DNA from 2 places in the Oerskovia sp. Root918 genome. Region 2 is predicted to be linked to the other one. Evidence: riboswitches for the same ligand, from Rfam matches in the RefSeq annotation. Region 2 holds a riboswitch; the other holds the start of a gene.
The links. A riboswitch is a leader RNA that binds a small molecule or an ion and turns the genes downstream of it on or off. The one in region 2 is predicted to bind S-adenosylmethionine.
Positions count from the first base shown of each region.

Region 1: it holds a riboswitch for S-adenosylmethionine, as region 2 does, so the genes downstream of both, ASE27_RS16895 (nucleotidyltransferase domain-containing protein) here and ASE27_RS15685 (rhodanese-like domain-containing protein) in region 2, are expected to answer to the same signal.

Region 1 is NZ_LMJG01000015.1:377,416-384,956, forward strand. It holds gene ASE27_RS16865 (carbohydrate ABC transporter permease) at 1-286, opposite strand, end outside; gene ASE27_RS16870 (carbohydrate ABC transporter permease) at 291-1,178, opposite strand; gene ASE27_RS16875 (LacI family DNA-binding transcriptional regulator) at 1,256-2,296, opposite strand; gene ASE27_RS16880 (hypothetical protein) at 2,585-3,046, opposite strand; gene ASE27_RS16885 (hypothetical protein) at 3,188-4,303, shown strand; gene ASE27_RS16890 (chitinase) at 4,394-5,047, shown strand; gene ASE27_RS16895 (nucleotidyltransferase domain-containing protein) at 5,228-5,875, opposite strand; SAM riboswitch class IV at 6,212-6,331, opposite strand; gene ASE27_RS16900 (LacI family DNA-binding transcriptional regulator) at 6,460-7,494, opposite strand.
Region 2 is NZ_LMJG01000015.1:94,229-101,769, forward strand. It holds gene ASE27_RS15660 (GNAT family N-acetyltransferase) at 1-489, opposite strand, end outside; gene ASE27_RS15665 (CsbD family protein) at 610-786, shown strand; gene ASE27_RS15670 (GNAT family N-acetyltransferase) at 853-1,629, opposite strand; gene ASE27_RS15675 (aminotransferase class V-fold PLP-dependent enzyme) at 1,712-3,112, opposite strand; SAM riboswitch class IV at 3,153-3,267, opposite strand; gene ASE27_RS15680 (phosphotransferase enzyme family protein) at 3,365-4,075, opposite strand; SAM riboswitch class I at 4,326-4,418, shown strand; gene ASE27_RS15685 (rhodanese-like domain-containing protein) at 4,425-4,889, shown strand; gene ASE27_RS15690 (O-succinylhomoserine sulfhydrylase) at 4,913-6,172, shown strand; gene ASE27_RS15695 (LLM class flavin-dependent oxidoreductase) at 6,297-7,343, shown strand; gene ASE27_RS15700 (MBL fold metallo-hydrolase) at 7,411-7,541, shown strand, end outside.

The sequences.
Region 1 (7,541 bases), 280 kb from region 2:
GCCGGGCCAGGACGTACGCGCCGGGCAGCGCGATGAGGAGCACGAGCGCGGTCGAGACGAGCGCCACGACCGTGGAGTTCCACGCCGAGCGCACGAGCCCCTGACGCTCGAGCGCGGCCGAGTAGTTGCCCCACTCGATGTCCTGCGGGACGAGGCTCACGCTGAGCGAGTTGAGCTCTCCCGACGACTTGAGCGACGCCGAGATGAGCCACAGCAGCGGGAAGCCGAGGAAGACGATGTAGAAGCACAGCGCCACGTACTGGGCGGGCCGGACGAGATGACGCATCAGATCACTTCCCCGTGCTGTCGCGGTCTTGGCGGAACTGGGACCACAGGTAGATCGCGAGCAGGAGGACGACGACGACCACGAGCACCACGCCCATGGCGGCCGCGTAGCCGATGTTCCTGTTCTTGAACGCCTCGAGGTACGTGTAGAGCATCGGCAGCATGGTGCGGCCGCCCGGTCCGCCCTCGGTCAGCACGTAGACCAGCGAGAAGGAGTTGAAGTTCCAGATGAAGTTGAGCGAGGTGATCGACGTGATGATCGGGCGCAGGCTGGGCAGCGTGACCGCGGTGAAGCGGCGCCAGGCGTTCGCGCCGTCGATCGACGCGGCCTCGTGGAGCTCGTCGGGGATCTGCTGGAGGCCCGCGAGCAGCGTCACGGTCGTCTGCGGCATGCCGACCCAGATGCCCACGACGATCACGGCGGGCAGCGCGGTCGAGAAGTCCGCGAGCCAGTTGATGTCGTCCGGCAGCCCGATGCTCCCCAGGAACGCGTTGAGCGGCCCGGCGTTGGGCGAGTAGATCATCCGCCACATGATCGCGACGACCACGGGCGGCATGGCCCACGGGATGAGCGCGAGGACGCGGGTCAGGCCCTGGAGCTTGAGGTCGGAGTTGAGCAGGAGCGCGAGCCCCATGGCCGCGACGAGCTGGAGCACCGTCACGGAGACGGCCCAGATCATGCCGATCCGGAACGAGTCCCAGAAGAACGAGTTGTCGGCCAGACGGACGAAGTTGTCCATCCCGACGAACGTGTACTCGGGGTTGCGGACCAGGCGGGCGTCGGTGAACGCGAGCCCCACGCCGACCAGGAGGGGCGCGACGCTCAGGACGAGGATCGGGAGCAGCGACGGGATGACGAGGGCGATGGCCTCGCGCCGCTTCGCGCGTGCCATCCCTCCGGTCCTGCCCGGGCTGCGCCGCGGGGGTGTCGGGGTGGACGGCCGGGGGCCGGCCTCCACGGTGGTCGCTGTCATGACTTCTCTCCGTCGAGTGCGTCGGTCGGGCGGGTGGACTCGCGGACGAGGAGCGTCGGCCCCACGTCCACGTGCCGGGTCTCCTGGGCGGTGCCCTCGACCAGGCCGAGCATGATCTGCGCGGCGCGCCGACCACGTTCGGCCGAGCCCAGGGAGACGCTCGTGAGGCTCGGGTAGAACACGCGGCCGATCTCGGTGTCGTCCATGCCGGTCACGGCGAGGTCGGTCGGGACGTCGAGGCCGCTCTGCCGGGCTGCGTGCATGGCGCCGATCGCGAGCAGGTCGTTGGCAGCGACGATCGCGTCGAGGCCGCCTCCGCCCGCGCCGCGCTCGATGAGCCTGGTCGCCGCCGCGAGGCCGGCCGCGACCGTGAAGTCCTCCGCGATCTCGACGTCGACGCGCTCCGCCGAGAAGCCCGGGGCGGCGACCGCGGCGTCGAAGCCTCGCTGGCGGGCCTCACCGGGGGTCGTGTCGAGGGGGCCGTTGAGGAAGGCGATCCGGCGCCGGCCGATGTCGAGCAGGTGGGTCACGGCCTGGCCGATCCCGCCGGCCGAGTCGGTCGAGACCGAGTCGATGCCGCGGGCACCGAGAGAGCGTCCGATGACCACGACGGGCACCGCCGACTGCCGGATCTCCTCGACCAGCTCCTCGCTCATGCGCAGGGGGCTGAGGATGATCCCGTCGACCATGCCGCTCGCGAGGCTGCGCACGAGGTCCGTGGTCGAGTGCGCGGTGTCGCCGGTCGTCGTGACGACGACGCGGTAGCCGTAGGGCGCGACGACCGCGTGGATCGCCGACATCATCTCGACGTAGACCTGGTTGCCGATGTCGGCGACCGCGAAGGCGATCTGGAACGTGCGCCGCATGCGCAGCGAGCGCCCGACGGCGTCGGGGCTGTACCCGAGCTCGTCGGCGGCTGCGCGCACCCGCTCGACCATGGCCTTGCTGGCTCCGGACCCGTGCAGCGCTCGGGAGGTCGAGGCGAGCGACACCCCGGCGCGCTCGGCGACCTCGTTCAACGTTGCACGTGACGCCATCGGTTTCTTCCCTCTCCGTCGAAGGTGGTGCTGGGTTCTCGTTCTGGAAACGTTTCCAAGTTCACGGTGCGAAACATGCTGGAAACGTTTCCGGATGGGAGGCACTCTTGCACGCGGCTTCCGGAGGTGTCAACCGGCTCGGTGCGCTCTCACCCGCGACGCGTCAGCGCCGGGCGACCGCCGACCCGACGGCGGAACTCACCTTCCGCGGAGCCGTGCCTGACGGCGGAACTCACCTTCCGCGCGGAAGGTGCGCTCCGGCGTCGGGCGAGCAGGGGGTCGAACGGCTCAGCGCCGGACCGCGAACGCCGCGAGCGAGAGCGCGACGGCGTCCTCCGTGACGGCGGCGGGCCAGTCCGGGCCCTTCCCGACCCACGCGGCCCGCCACGCCGCCCCGCCCCAGGTCGCGGCCGCGCCACCCGCCGCGCCGAGCAGCACGGGCAGGAGCACGCCGACCTCGGCCCGGCGGGCGAGCACGAGGGCCCCGATCGCGCCGGACGCCATGCGGGTCGCGGGGCCGGGCGGTTCGAGGCGCGACCCCGCTCCCGGCAGCTTGTCGCCCAGGAGCTCACCGACGATCCCGAGCCCCGCGACCACCTTGGCCACGGTGGCCCCCCGGCCCGTGGCCGACGAGGTGAGCAGGGGCGGCGCAACTCCCAGCGAGGCACGGCTCCCCGCAGCGGTGCCGATCGCCAGGGACCGCACGAGGACGTCGACGGGGAAGCGGGAGGTGCCGCGCTCAGGATGCATGCCTCCCACGATCCGGGCGGGCGGCCCGACCGGCAACCGCACGAGCAGCCGCGCACCCGGCCGCGCGCGCCCGCGCACGGGCCTCCGCACCGTTCCCGGAGTCCGGGCGGGCGCCTCATCTGCGTCCGCTACCCTCGCGGGATGCCGATGACGTCTCGCCGAGAACCTGCCGTCCTCGTCGCCGGGCTCCTCACGTCGGTCCTGTGGGTCGGGAGCGCGGTGCTGAGCGACCGGGTGGACGTGACCGTCACGGGGCAGACGATCCTCGCGGCCCTGCTCGCGGGGGCGGTGGTCGTCGCGCTGACCTATCTCGCGACGCGACGCCTCCCCCCTCGCACGGGAACACCGGCGGTGTTCCTCGGTTCCTGGTTCGCGGTCGTCGTGGGCGGTGCCGCGGGCGCGGTCGCCGACGTCGTCGCCGACGTCACGTTCCCCTCCCCCGAGAACCCGGCGTTCCTCCTGCTCACGGCGTCGTTCGACGGCGGCTCGTGGGGGCTGGCCGCCGGGTGGCTCGTCGGGCTCGTCGCGGTCGGCACCCTGGGCCTCACGAGCCGCCGCGACCCGGCCTCGCTCCCGGCCACGCGTCGCGCGCGCAAGCCGTTGCGGGCCCGCGCCTACCCGACGGTGCTCGTCGCGGGCGGCGTGGGGGCGCTCGTCTGGGCGAGCGTCGGCGCCGCAGGGTCGTGGCTCGTGTGGCACCGCAGCGCGCGCGGCCCGGTCGACCTGCTGGCTGAGGTGACCTCGGGGGCGATGGCCTGGCGTTTCACGGCCGGCCGGACCGTGGTCGAGCCGCTCGAGGTCGGTCTGGCGGTGCTCGTGGGGCTCGTCGTCGCGGGGGGCACGTGGCTCGCGACCCGGCGGCTGCCGCCGCGCGCGAGCCGCTGGAGCCTGGTGCTCGCGGTCTGGTTCGTCACGATCTCGGCGTCGTCGGTGGCTGCGGCGTCGCGTTCGGTCACGGCCTTCGCGGTGGGCGAGCTGCGTTCGACGACGCTCAACCTGGCGTTGTCCTCGGTCCAGGCGAGCATCTTCTGGCCCCTCGTCCTCGGCTGGTCGGCAGGGCTCGTCGCGGCCCTCGTCTACCGCGCGACGGGTGGCGAGCCGGGCGGGGTGCCGGCTGCCGATCCGGCCGGGAGCACCTCGGTCGAGGGGCGCGTGGAGCCGGTGGCCACAGCCGGCACGATCGGCGCGACGCCCGGTGATGACCTCCCCCGGAGCACCCTGCACACCGATGCCGAGGAGCCCGCACCCGTCCCCTAGGGTGACCGCGGAGACGCCGTCCGGCCGTCGCGGCTCGTCGTCGAGCCGCGACCCCGCGGCTGGCCGGGATCAGTGACGAGAGGGTGGCTCATGGCTGAGACAGGTTCGACGAGCGGCATCACGACGTGCTTCGTGGTGACGGAGGCGCAGTTCGAGGAGATGTTCCCGGACCGCAACCCGTTCTACACGTACGAGGGCCTGGTCGCGGCGACCGCGGCGTACCCGGAGTTCGCGACGTCGGGCGGGCCGGTGGTCGCGGCCCGCGAGGCTGCGGCGTTCCTCGCGAACGTGAGCCACGAGAGCACGGGGCTGCTGCACGTGAGCGAGCTCAACACGGCCGTGTACTCGCACTACTGCGACCCGTCGCAGCCGTACGGGTGCCCCGCGGGCCAGGACGCGTACTACGGCAAGGGGCCCATCCAGCTCTCGTGGAACTTCAACTACAAGGCCGCGGGTGACGCCCTGGGCATCGACCTGCTGAACGACCCGTACCTGGTCGAGACCGACGCGACCGTCGCCTGGAAGACCGCGCTCTGGTACTGGAACACGCAGCCGGGCGAGGGCACCATGACGTGCCACGAGGCGATCGTCGGGGACCACGGCTTCCGCGAGACGATCCGCGCGATCAACGGCCCGCTCGAGTGCGAGGGCGGCAACCCGCGCCAGGTCGCGAACCGGGTCGCGCTGTTCCGCCGCTACGCCGAGCTCCTGGGCACCACGACGGGCGAGAACCTGACCTGCTGAGGTCCGTTGCCCGACGGCGGAGCGCGACGCCCGCCGTCGGGCGCGGCTCTGCGCGGCACGGGCGGGTGCAGTGCGGCTCGGCGGGTGCAGTGCGGCTCGGCGGGTGCGGAGCGGGCCTGGGCGGGTGCACGGCGGGCCTGGGCGCGGGGACGCGGTTCGGCTCCGCCTGCCCGCCAGCAGTCAGTCGGGGAGGACGACGAGGGGCAGGTGCTCGTGCACGGGTGGCCCGAGCACCTGGTCGGCGTCGTGCGCCCACCGCTCGAGGGCCCCGGGGCGGTCGCGCTCGGCGTCGAGCCACGCGATCGTGCGGAGGTGGACGTCCACGTCGTTGCCGGTCCAGGATCCTGCGTCGCGGCGCAGCTGGTCGGTGAGCTCGTCGGCGATCCACGTCGGAAGGTCGTCGGGGACCACGACGAGGAGGTCCAGGTCGTCGGCCGCGGTGCCGTCGCCGCGAGCGGCCGAGCCGACGACAGCGACGCCGATCGACCGTCGACGGCCGTCGTCCCGCACGACCTGATGAAGCAGCTCGTCGATGCGTCGGCGCAGCTCGCACCAGGGGTGCAGCGCGTCGAAGAGCGCCTCGATCGCGGGCCAGCACAGGTGGTCGCGGTTGACCTGGAAGTAGTTCGTCGACCCGATGGTCCGCCGCTGGACGATCCCTTGCCGTTCAAGCCGCGCGAGGGCGCGACGAACCCCTTCCGACGATCCGGAGTGCGCGACGCGATGCACCTGCCCACCCGTGAGCTCGCCCTGACGGTTCCAGAGCGCACGCAGGACGGGCCCCTCGAGCCCGGGCACGACCGCCGAGACCGGGCTGCTCCAGTCCATCTGCTCCCCCTGAGTCCTGATCTCCTCCACGAGGCAGAGCGGCCGCAGCGTGGCGTCGCCGCTCACCACGAGGCCCCGGGGGGAGGGTGCGGTTTCTCTGTAGCCACCACAATTGTTGTGGCTACAGAGAAAACACACCCTCCCCTCCCCCGGTTCAACGTCGTCGCCCGACCGTCCGAACGCCTCACGGACAGGATGGCTGCTCCGGACGGCACGCGGAGCGAAGGCCAGGGATCTGTGGACAACACGCCCACCGCAGGCAGTCGGCGACCTGAGCCGACCGGGCGCAGCGGCGGCCTCAGGGCAAGGGTCGAGGCCACGATGAACGCGACCTCGACCTCGCACTTCCCGAAGGCCCGGATGCCGGGTCGGGCGGGTCTTCCTCAGAGGCACCGTGCGCGGGAACGCGGTTGCCGGACCGGCACGCGGAGGGCGTATCGCCGGTCACTCGTGACCGATGCCCACCCTGCCAGACGGGACACACAAGGACAAATCACCCCGGCGCGCCACGGCGCACCCCTGTGCCCGAGCGCCTCGGTGCCCGTCGCGCACGACCGCGACTGGCCGGGCGAGGCCGAACCTCCCTAGGCCGAGTCCCGCACCACGAGCGACGTCGGCAGCGTGATGGCCGCAGGCTCCTGGCCCTCCACGACCTCGAGCAGCAGCCGCACCATCTCGGCGCTGATGCGCTCGAAAGGCTGCCGCATGGTCGTCAGCGCCGGGTGGAGCGACGCCGCGACCCCCGAGTCGTCGAACCCGCCCACGGCCACGTCCCCGGGCACGCTCCGCCCCGTGGCCTGGAGCGCGACGAGCGCCCCCGCCGCCATGAGGTCCGACGCCACGAACACGGCGTCGAGGTCAGGGCGCCGCTCGAGCAGCTCGGCCATCGCGAGCCGGCCCCGCTCGCGCGAGTAGTCGCCGTGCGCGACGAGCGACTCGTCGAACCGGTCGCCCAGCGCGTCGCGGTACCCGTCGAGGCGCAGCGTCCCGCCCGGGGTGTCGAGCGGACCTGTGATCGTCGCGATGCGCGTGCGCCCCGAGTCGAGCAGGTGCTGCGTCATGGTGCGCGCCCCGGCCCGGTCGTCGGCCGCGACGTACCCGACGCGCCCCTCGTACCCGAGCGGGACACCGCAGGCGACCGTCGGGACCTTCTGCTTGAGCAGCTCGGCCAGCATCGGGTTGCCCTGGTGCGAGCTGATGAGCAGGACGCCGTCGACGTGCCCCGCCGCGACGTACCCACCGATGCGGCGACGCTCCTCGGGGGTCCCCGCGACCATGAGCAGCAGCGGCATCTCGCGCTTCGCGAGCTCCTCGGCCGCGCCCCGCAGCAGGATCGAGAAGTTGGGGTCCTCGAACAGCAGGTGCTGCGGCTCGGTCAGCAGGAACGCGATCGAGTTCGACCGCCCCGTCACGAGGCTGCGCGCGTGCTGGTTCGCGGCGTACCCCGTGGTCCGAATCGCCTCGTTGACCGCCGCGAGGGCATCGGGAGAGACCCAGTGGCCACCGTTGATCACGCGGGACACGGTCCCGCGCGAGACGCCCGCGACGTCCGCGACGTCGCGGATCGTGGGGCGACGCTTCGCCCCGTTGCCCGACGCCGCCGCCCGCCTCTCGCGCACGAGTCCGGCGCCCGCCCCCGCACCCGGGGAGGTGCCGCGCGCGGCTT
Region 2 (7,541 bases):
GCTGCGCAGCACCCCCTCGGGTACGGCCCCGAGGCGCTGGATCGCCGCGATCGAGCGGGAGTTGCGCGCGTCGGCCCGCAGAGCGACGCGTTCGACGTCGAGCACCTCGAACGCGTGCCGCAGCAGCAGGTACTTGCACGCCGGGTTGGTCACGCCGCCCCACCAGGGACGGTCGTAGAAGGTCGAGCCGAGCTCGACGCGGCCCTGCGAGGGCGACCACTCGTAGAGCGAGGTGCTGCCGCGGACGGACGTGGCGTCGTCGGGCCCCTCGCCGGGGACACGCGGCCCGACGACGGCCCACGCCAGTCGCCCCGGCGCCGCCACCGCGTCGCGCACGTAGGCGGACATGGCGGGCGTCCCGCGCGGCGTGGGCGACGACATCCCTGCCCACAGGGCGTCGTCGACGAACGCCCCCAGCTCGGGCGCGTGCTGCTCGCCGAGCGGCTCGAGGCGCAGCCCGAACCCTTCCAGGACCGTGACGTTCTCCATGCGGTCATCCTGCCGGACAGGACGTGAGGATCTTGTGAACCGCCCGTCCCCCGAGATGCGAGTCGCCCGGGGGCCTGCCTACGGTCGATGCGAACCAACCACCACCGAGGGAGGAACCCCATGGGACTGGGAGACAAGATCAAGCACGGTGCCGAAGAGGCCAAGGGCAAGGTCAAGGAAGGCGCTGGCAAGGCGACCGGCAACGAGAAGCTCGAGGCCGAGGGCCACGCCGACCAGGCGAAGGCCAACGTCAAGCAGGCCGGTGACGACGTCAAGGACGCCTTCACGAAGGACTGACCGCAGACGAAGGACGCCCCGGGACCCGTACGGGTCCCGGGGCGTCGCTGTGGACGGGAGAAGTTCTCAGAGGGCGACGGCGGGCGGCAGGGCCGTGACCGAGCCGACGGCCTGACCGGCCGCCTCGGCGACGTGGTCCGCGACCGGCGGGACGACCGACAGGAGCGGCGTGGTCACGGGCTCGCCGGCGGCGGACATCTCGACGGGGCCGAGCACCGGGACGATCCGCGGGCTCGTGATCCGCGCGAGCAGGCCGAGCTCGACGCCCGCCCACTCGTGCGCGAGGATCGAGAAGCACACCGAGTCGGCACGCGTGCCGTCGGGGGCCGTGCGATGACCTCGCATGACGCCCTCCTCGTACGCGCCGAGGCGACGCATCGCGGCGAGCGAGCGCGCGTTGCGCGCGTCCACCCGGAAGCCCACGCGGTGCACGTCCCACGACTCGAACGCATGTCGGAGCAGCAACCATTTCGAGACCGGGTTCACGAGGCTCCCCCACGTGGAACGGGCGTAGAAGGTCCGCCCGATCTCCACGCGCCTGTCGTCGAGCGACAGGTCACGGAAAGCGGTGCTCCCCACCACGAGACCCGAGCCCGCGTCGACGACGGCGAAGGCCGTCAGCGCCCGGGTAGCCCGAGTGTCCTCGATGAAGTTCACCATCCCGACCTCCCCCGCAGGGAGGGTCGTACTCATACCCGCCCACATCGTCGGATCGACGATCTGAGCCAGCGCACCGGCGTGCGCGACAGCCAGGGGTTCGAGGCGGAACCCCTGGCCTTCCAGGACGACATCGTGCTGCACAGCGCATATCAGAACACACGCGGGCGTCGCCGCCAAGACCACGGAGCGGTCGTTCGTGGACGGCGAGGTGACGCACGGGTGAACGTTGTGTTCCGAGGAGCGTCTCCGCAGGTCAGAGGGCTCGTCAGGCCGGGGCCGGACCGCACCCCACGGCGGCCGTGATGTTGCCGACCGCGGCGGTCGCGAACAGCCCGGAGAGCCCTGCGACCTGGAGCAGCGGACGAGGGTCGTCGCTCACGACCCAGCAGCCGTCGACGACCTCGTACCGGGCCTTGGCCCCCTCGCCGACGTAGGCGCGCAGCGCCGCGATCAGGCGCTCGATCTCCTCGCCCGTGGTGCCCACGCCGATCGACGCCCGGATGGCACCGGCCGGGAAGCCCAGGCGGGCCAGGAGCGGGTGCGCGCAGAACCGGCCGTCACGCACGCCGATGCCGTGCTCGGCCGACAGGTAGGACGCGACGAGGCCCGCGTCGTGGCCGTCGACCGAGAAGGTCACGACGCCCACGGGGTCCACGGCGTCGGCCCAGGCGCGGACGACGCGCACGCCGTCGATCTGCTCGAGCCCGTCGACGAGACGGGCACGCAGCTCGGTCTCGTGCGCGACCAGCACGCCCGGCTCGAGCGCCGCGAGCGCGTCGCACGCCGAGGCGAGCGCGACCGCGCCGATCACGTTGGGCGACCCGGCCTCGTGCCGCGCCGGGGCGCTCTGCCACGTGGTGCCCTCGAGCGTCACGTTGCGCACCGCGCCGCCCCCGGCGAGGTAGGGCGTGCCGGCGTCGAGCCAGTCACGGCGCCCCACGAGCGCGCCCGCACCGAACGGCGCGTAGGTCTTGTGGCCCGAGAACGCGACGTAGTCCACGTCGCTCGCGGTGAGCGAGACGCCGCGGTGCGGGACGAGCTGGGCGCCGTCGAGCAGGACCCGCGCTCCGGCGTCGTGCGCCGCGGCGACGACCTCGGCGAGCGGCAGCGACTCGCCCGTGACGTTCGAGGCCCCCGTGATCGCGACGAGCGCGTACGGGAAGCGCGACAGCTCTGCGCGCAGCCCGGACAGGGTCTCGGCGACCGTCGCACCGCCGACCAGGACCGTGGCCCCGCCCGTGCGCTGCCACGGCAGGAGGTTCGCGTGGTGCTCGACGTCCAGCACGAGCACACGGCCCGGCGAACCGTCGGCCTGGGCCGGGACGCAGCCCGCGAGCAGGTTGAGCGAGTCCGTGGTGTTGCGCGTGACGATCGTGACGTCGTCCTCGCGGGCTCCGACGAACGCGCCGATCGTCTGGCGCGCGGCCTCGTAGAGCGCGGTCGACACCTGGGACAGGTAGCCCGCGCCGCGGTGCACGCTCGCGTAGAGCGGCAGGACCTCGTTGACGCGATCGGCCACGACCTGCAGCGCGGGGGCCGACGCCGCGACGTCGAGGTTGGCGTACGGGAGGCTGCGCCCGTCGACGAGGGGGACCAGGGTGTCGCTGCCCACGACGGGCAGCACGGCACACGAGGTAGGGGCTTCGATGACTGCGTGTGCGCTCATGGCACGTCCTCCGGTGGTCGTCGGAGTTCGCCCTGCGGCCCCTCCGCGCTTGCCCCCCTCCTTGTAGAGAGGGACCTGGTCGTCACCCGGGGCACCCCGCCGCGGAGGAGGGTTGCCGGCCAGCAAACCGGGGTTTTGCGCTGGCACTCATGACCTGGTGTCAAGGATGGGCGAGGCCCGCAGAGCGTGTCAACCGGTGGGCACGGCGTCTCGGATGGTGGGCAGAGGGGCCTGTCAGGCGGGCGCGCCCGCTCAGCGAGGCGACGCGTCCGCGAGCGCCTGAATGTGTCGCGCGTCGGCCCGGTACATGGCCGCGTGCTCCCGGAAGTCGTCCCGCCCGGTCGCTGACGCCCTCTCGTCGGTGAAGGCCGCGAGCTCGTCGAGCCGCGCGACCACGACGGTCAGGACCTCGCGACGCGAGTACCGCATCCCGTACGCGGCGACCAGGGCGTCGAGCCGCGCCAACGGGTCCAGCCGCCCGACGACGTCGGCTCCCTCCCCGTCCCCGGCGTCCGCCACGAGGGGCACGAGCCGGTAGCCGAGGTAAGCCAGGTCCCAGATCCGGGGGCCGGGGCTCGCGGTATCGAAGTCGATGAGCCCGACGACGACCCCGTCGCGAAAGACCAGGTTGTACGGGGCGAAGTCGTTGTGGCACACGACCTCGGCGGGCTCGTGTGGTGCGCTCTGCCAGATGGGTGGCGCGGGCGCGTCGCCCGCGGCGAGGAAACCGACGCTCGCGTCGTGCACGCGCCGCAGCAGCACGCCCGCGTCACGGAGCACTGACTCGTCCCAGACCCACAGGGGAAGGGGATAGTTCGCGACGTCGCCCGGGAGATAGGACAGGACCTCGCGCCCCTGCTCGTCGGTCCCCAGCGGCTCGGGCACCTCGGTGATGCCGTGCGCGCGCAAGTGGCGCAGGAGCGCGTGGACGGTCGGCGTCCAGGGCCCGGCGGTGCGTCGCACGGTGTCGCCGCGTCGCACGACGGCCGTCGAGTTGCCGCCGGCCAGGACCTCCTCGGGCGGGCTCTGCTCACGACTGCCTGCCGTGAGGTAGAGGGCTTGCGTCGAGGTAGAGGCCCCGAGCCCGCTGTCTCGACGGGAATCCTCTACCTCGTGGCGACGCGCGGGGTGCTCCATGCGCAGCAACCTATCCCCTGCCCACCCTGCGAGACACCCGTTTCACTCCGTGGGCACGGTGACGTACGATCCGACGCAACCATCCAGAGCGGCTGAGTGACTTGGCACGATGACGCCGCAGCAACCCCCCGGTGACGGGCGAGGGTGCTACCGCCACGACCGATGGAGGATCACCATGAGTGCCCCCGACCGCGCGACCGCTGCACCGGTCCCCGACGCCCGGCCCGCCGACGGCTACGCCGGCGACATCACGCCCCAGCAGGCATGGGACCTGCTCCAGAGCGCCCCGGGCGCCGTCCTCGTGGACGTCCGCACCGACGCCGAGTGGCGCTTCGTCGGCGTCCCCGACCTGTCCTCGACGGGCCGCGAGCCGGTCCTGACCCAGTGGGTCACGGTCGAGGGCCGGCCCAACCCGTCGTTCGTCACGGACCTCGCCGCGGCCGGCGTGACGCCCGAGACCCCCGTCGTGTTCCTGTGCCGCTCGGGAGCCCGTTCGATCGGCGCGGCCAAGGCCGCGACCGCCGCCGGCCTGGGCCCCGCGTACAACGTCCTCGAAGGCTTCGAGGGAGCGCTCGACGGCGCCGGTCACCGTGGTTCCGACGGCTGGCGCGCAGCAGGCCTCCCCTGGAAGCAGTCGTGAGCGCCGCGACCGGGGACGGCGTCCTGCGCATCCCTGCCGGGGTCCCGGGCGGCTCGGGCCGCGGCCCGCTGCCCCGCTCGGTGCGGCCCGACACCCTCGCGGTGCGCGGCGGCCACGCCCGCTCGAACTTCGAGGAGACGAGCGAGGCGCTCTTCCTCACGCAGGGCTACGTCTACGGGAGCGCCGCCGAGGCCGAGGCCGCCTTCGCGGGCGAGGTCGACCGCTTCATCTACTCGCGCTACGGCAACCCGACCGTGCACACGTTCGAGGAGCGGCTGCGACTCATCGAGGGCGCCGAGGCCTGCTACGCCACGGCGTCGGGCATGTCCGCGGTCTTCACGTCGCTCGCGGCCCTGGTCGGTTCCGGGTCGCGCATCGTCGCGGCCCGCGCCCTGTTCGGCTCGTCGCTCGTGATCTTCGACGAGATCTTCGCCAAGTGGGGCGTGCGCACCGACTACGTCGACGGTCACGTGCTGTCGCAGTGGGAGGAAGCGCTGTCGACCCCTGCGGACGTCGTCTTCTTCGAGACCCCGTCCAACCCCATGCAGGACGTGATCGACGTGCGCCGCGTGAGCGACCTCGCGCACGCGGCGGGCGCCGTCGTCGTGCTCGACAACGTGTTCGCGACCCCCGTGCTGCAGAAGCCGCTCGAGCTCGGTGCGGACGTCGTCGTGTACTCGGCGACCAAGCACATCGACGGGCAGGGGCGCGTGCTCGGCGGCGCGATCCTGGGCTCCGAGGAGTACGTCAAGGGCCCGGTCCAGACCTTCATCCGCAACACCGGACCCTCGCTCAGCGCGTTCAACGCGTGGGTCCTGGTCAAGGGCCTCGAGACCCTGTCGGTGCGCGTCAAGGCCCAGAACGCCGCAGCGCTCCAGGTCGCGACCGCGCTCGAGGAGCTGCCCGGCATCACGGCCGTGCGCTACCCGTTCCTCGCCTCGCACCCCCAGGTCGAGCTCGCCAAGGCCCAGCAGAGCGGCGGCGGGACGGTCGTGACGTTCAACCTCGACGTGCCCGGCGCCGACGACCCGGGCACGGACGCCGAGCTCCTCAAGAAGCGCACGTTCCAGTTCCTCGACGCCCTGCAGATCGTGGACATCTCCAACAACCTGGGCGACGCCAAGTCCCTCATCACGCACCCCGCGACCACGACGCACCGCAAGCTGGGCGCGGACGGTCGTGCCGCCGTCGGGATCGCGGAGACGACCGTGCGCCTGTCGATCGGCCTCGAGGACCCGCTCGACCTGATCGAGGACGTCGAGCAGGCGCTCGCCGCGCGCTGAGCCCTGCGGTCCACCGCTGCGTGCGGAGTACTCGTCGTGAGACCGGCCGGACGGCGACGAGTACTCCGCACCCGGCGGCAGCAGGCAGGAATACCCCGACCGCCTCCCGGGGTTGGACCTGGCGATGACTACCTCGCCGCGCCTCTCCGTCCTCGACCTCGTCCCCGTCCGTTCGGGACAGTCCAGCTCCCAGGCCATCGCCGCGTCCCTGGACCTCGTGCGCCTCGCCGACCGCCTCGGCTTCACGCGCTACTGGTTCGCCGAGCACCACAACATGCCAGCGGTCGCCGCGTCCGCCCCGCCCGTCATGATCTCCGCGGCCGCCGCGGTGACCGAACGGATCCGCGTCGGCTCGGGCGGCGTCATGCTCCCCAACCACGCGCCGCTCGTCGTGGCCGAGCAGTTCGCGGTCCTCGAGGCCCTGGCCCCGGGACGCGTCGACCTGGGGATCGGCCGGGCGCCCGGCAGCGACCCCGTCGTCACGGCCCTGCTCCGCAGCAGCGGCCCCACGTCCGACGTCGACCGCTTCCCCCAGCACGTCCAGGACATCCGCTCGCTCATGAGCGCCGAGGGCGCCTCGGTCCGCCTCACGAGCGGCCAGGTCTACGACGTGCACGCGACCCCGGCCGCCGAGTCCGTGCCGACCGTCTGGCTGCTCGGGTCGAGCGACTACTCGGCACGCCTGGCCGCCGAGCTCGGCCTGCCGTACGTGTTCGCCAACCACTTCTCGGGCGCCGGCATGGACGAGATTCTGGCGCTGTACCGCGACGGCTACCGCCCGTCGCCCGAGCACCCGGCGCCGGAGACGTTCCTGACGGTCAACGTGTCGGTCGCCCCGACGCTCGCCGAGGCCCGTGCGCGCGCGCTGCCCCAGGCCCGCATGATGGCCCGCCTGCGCTCGGGCAAGCCGCTGGGCGCCCAGGAGACGGTCGAGGACGCGGCGTCGACGCCGCTCGACGGGCTCACGTCCCAGATGGCCGACGAGATGCTCGACCGCTGGATCGTCGACGAGCCCCAGGCCGCGGCCCGTCGCGTGCGCGAGCTGGCCGCCCGGCACGGCGTCGACGAGGTCATGGTCGTGCCCGTCGCGGCGTCCCGCGCCGAGGAGTCGCTCGACGCGACGCCCGGCCGCACGCAGACGCTCGAGCTGCTCGCGGACGCGCTCGCCTGACGACCGTCCCGTGAACCCGACGCGGCCAGAGCGCACCCGACCGCCCGCCGACGCGGCGCCGTCGGGCGTGCCCGTGCGCGTCACGGACCACGCCTCGGTGCTGCTCGCCCCGAACCCCGGACCCATGACGCTCGACGGGACCAGGTCCTACGTCCTGGCCGCGCCCGGCGCGCGCACGCGCGTGGTCGTCGACCCCGG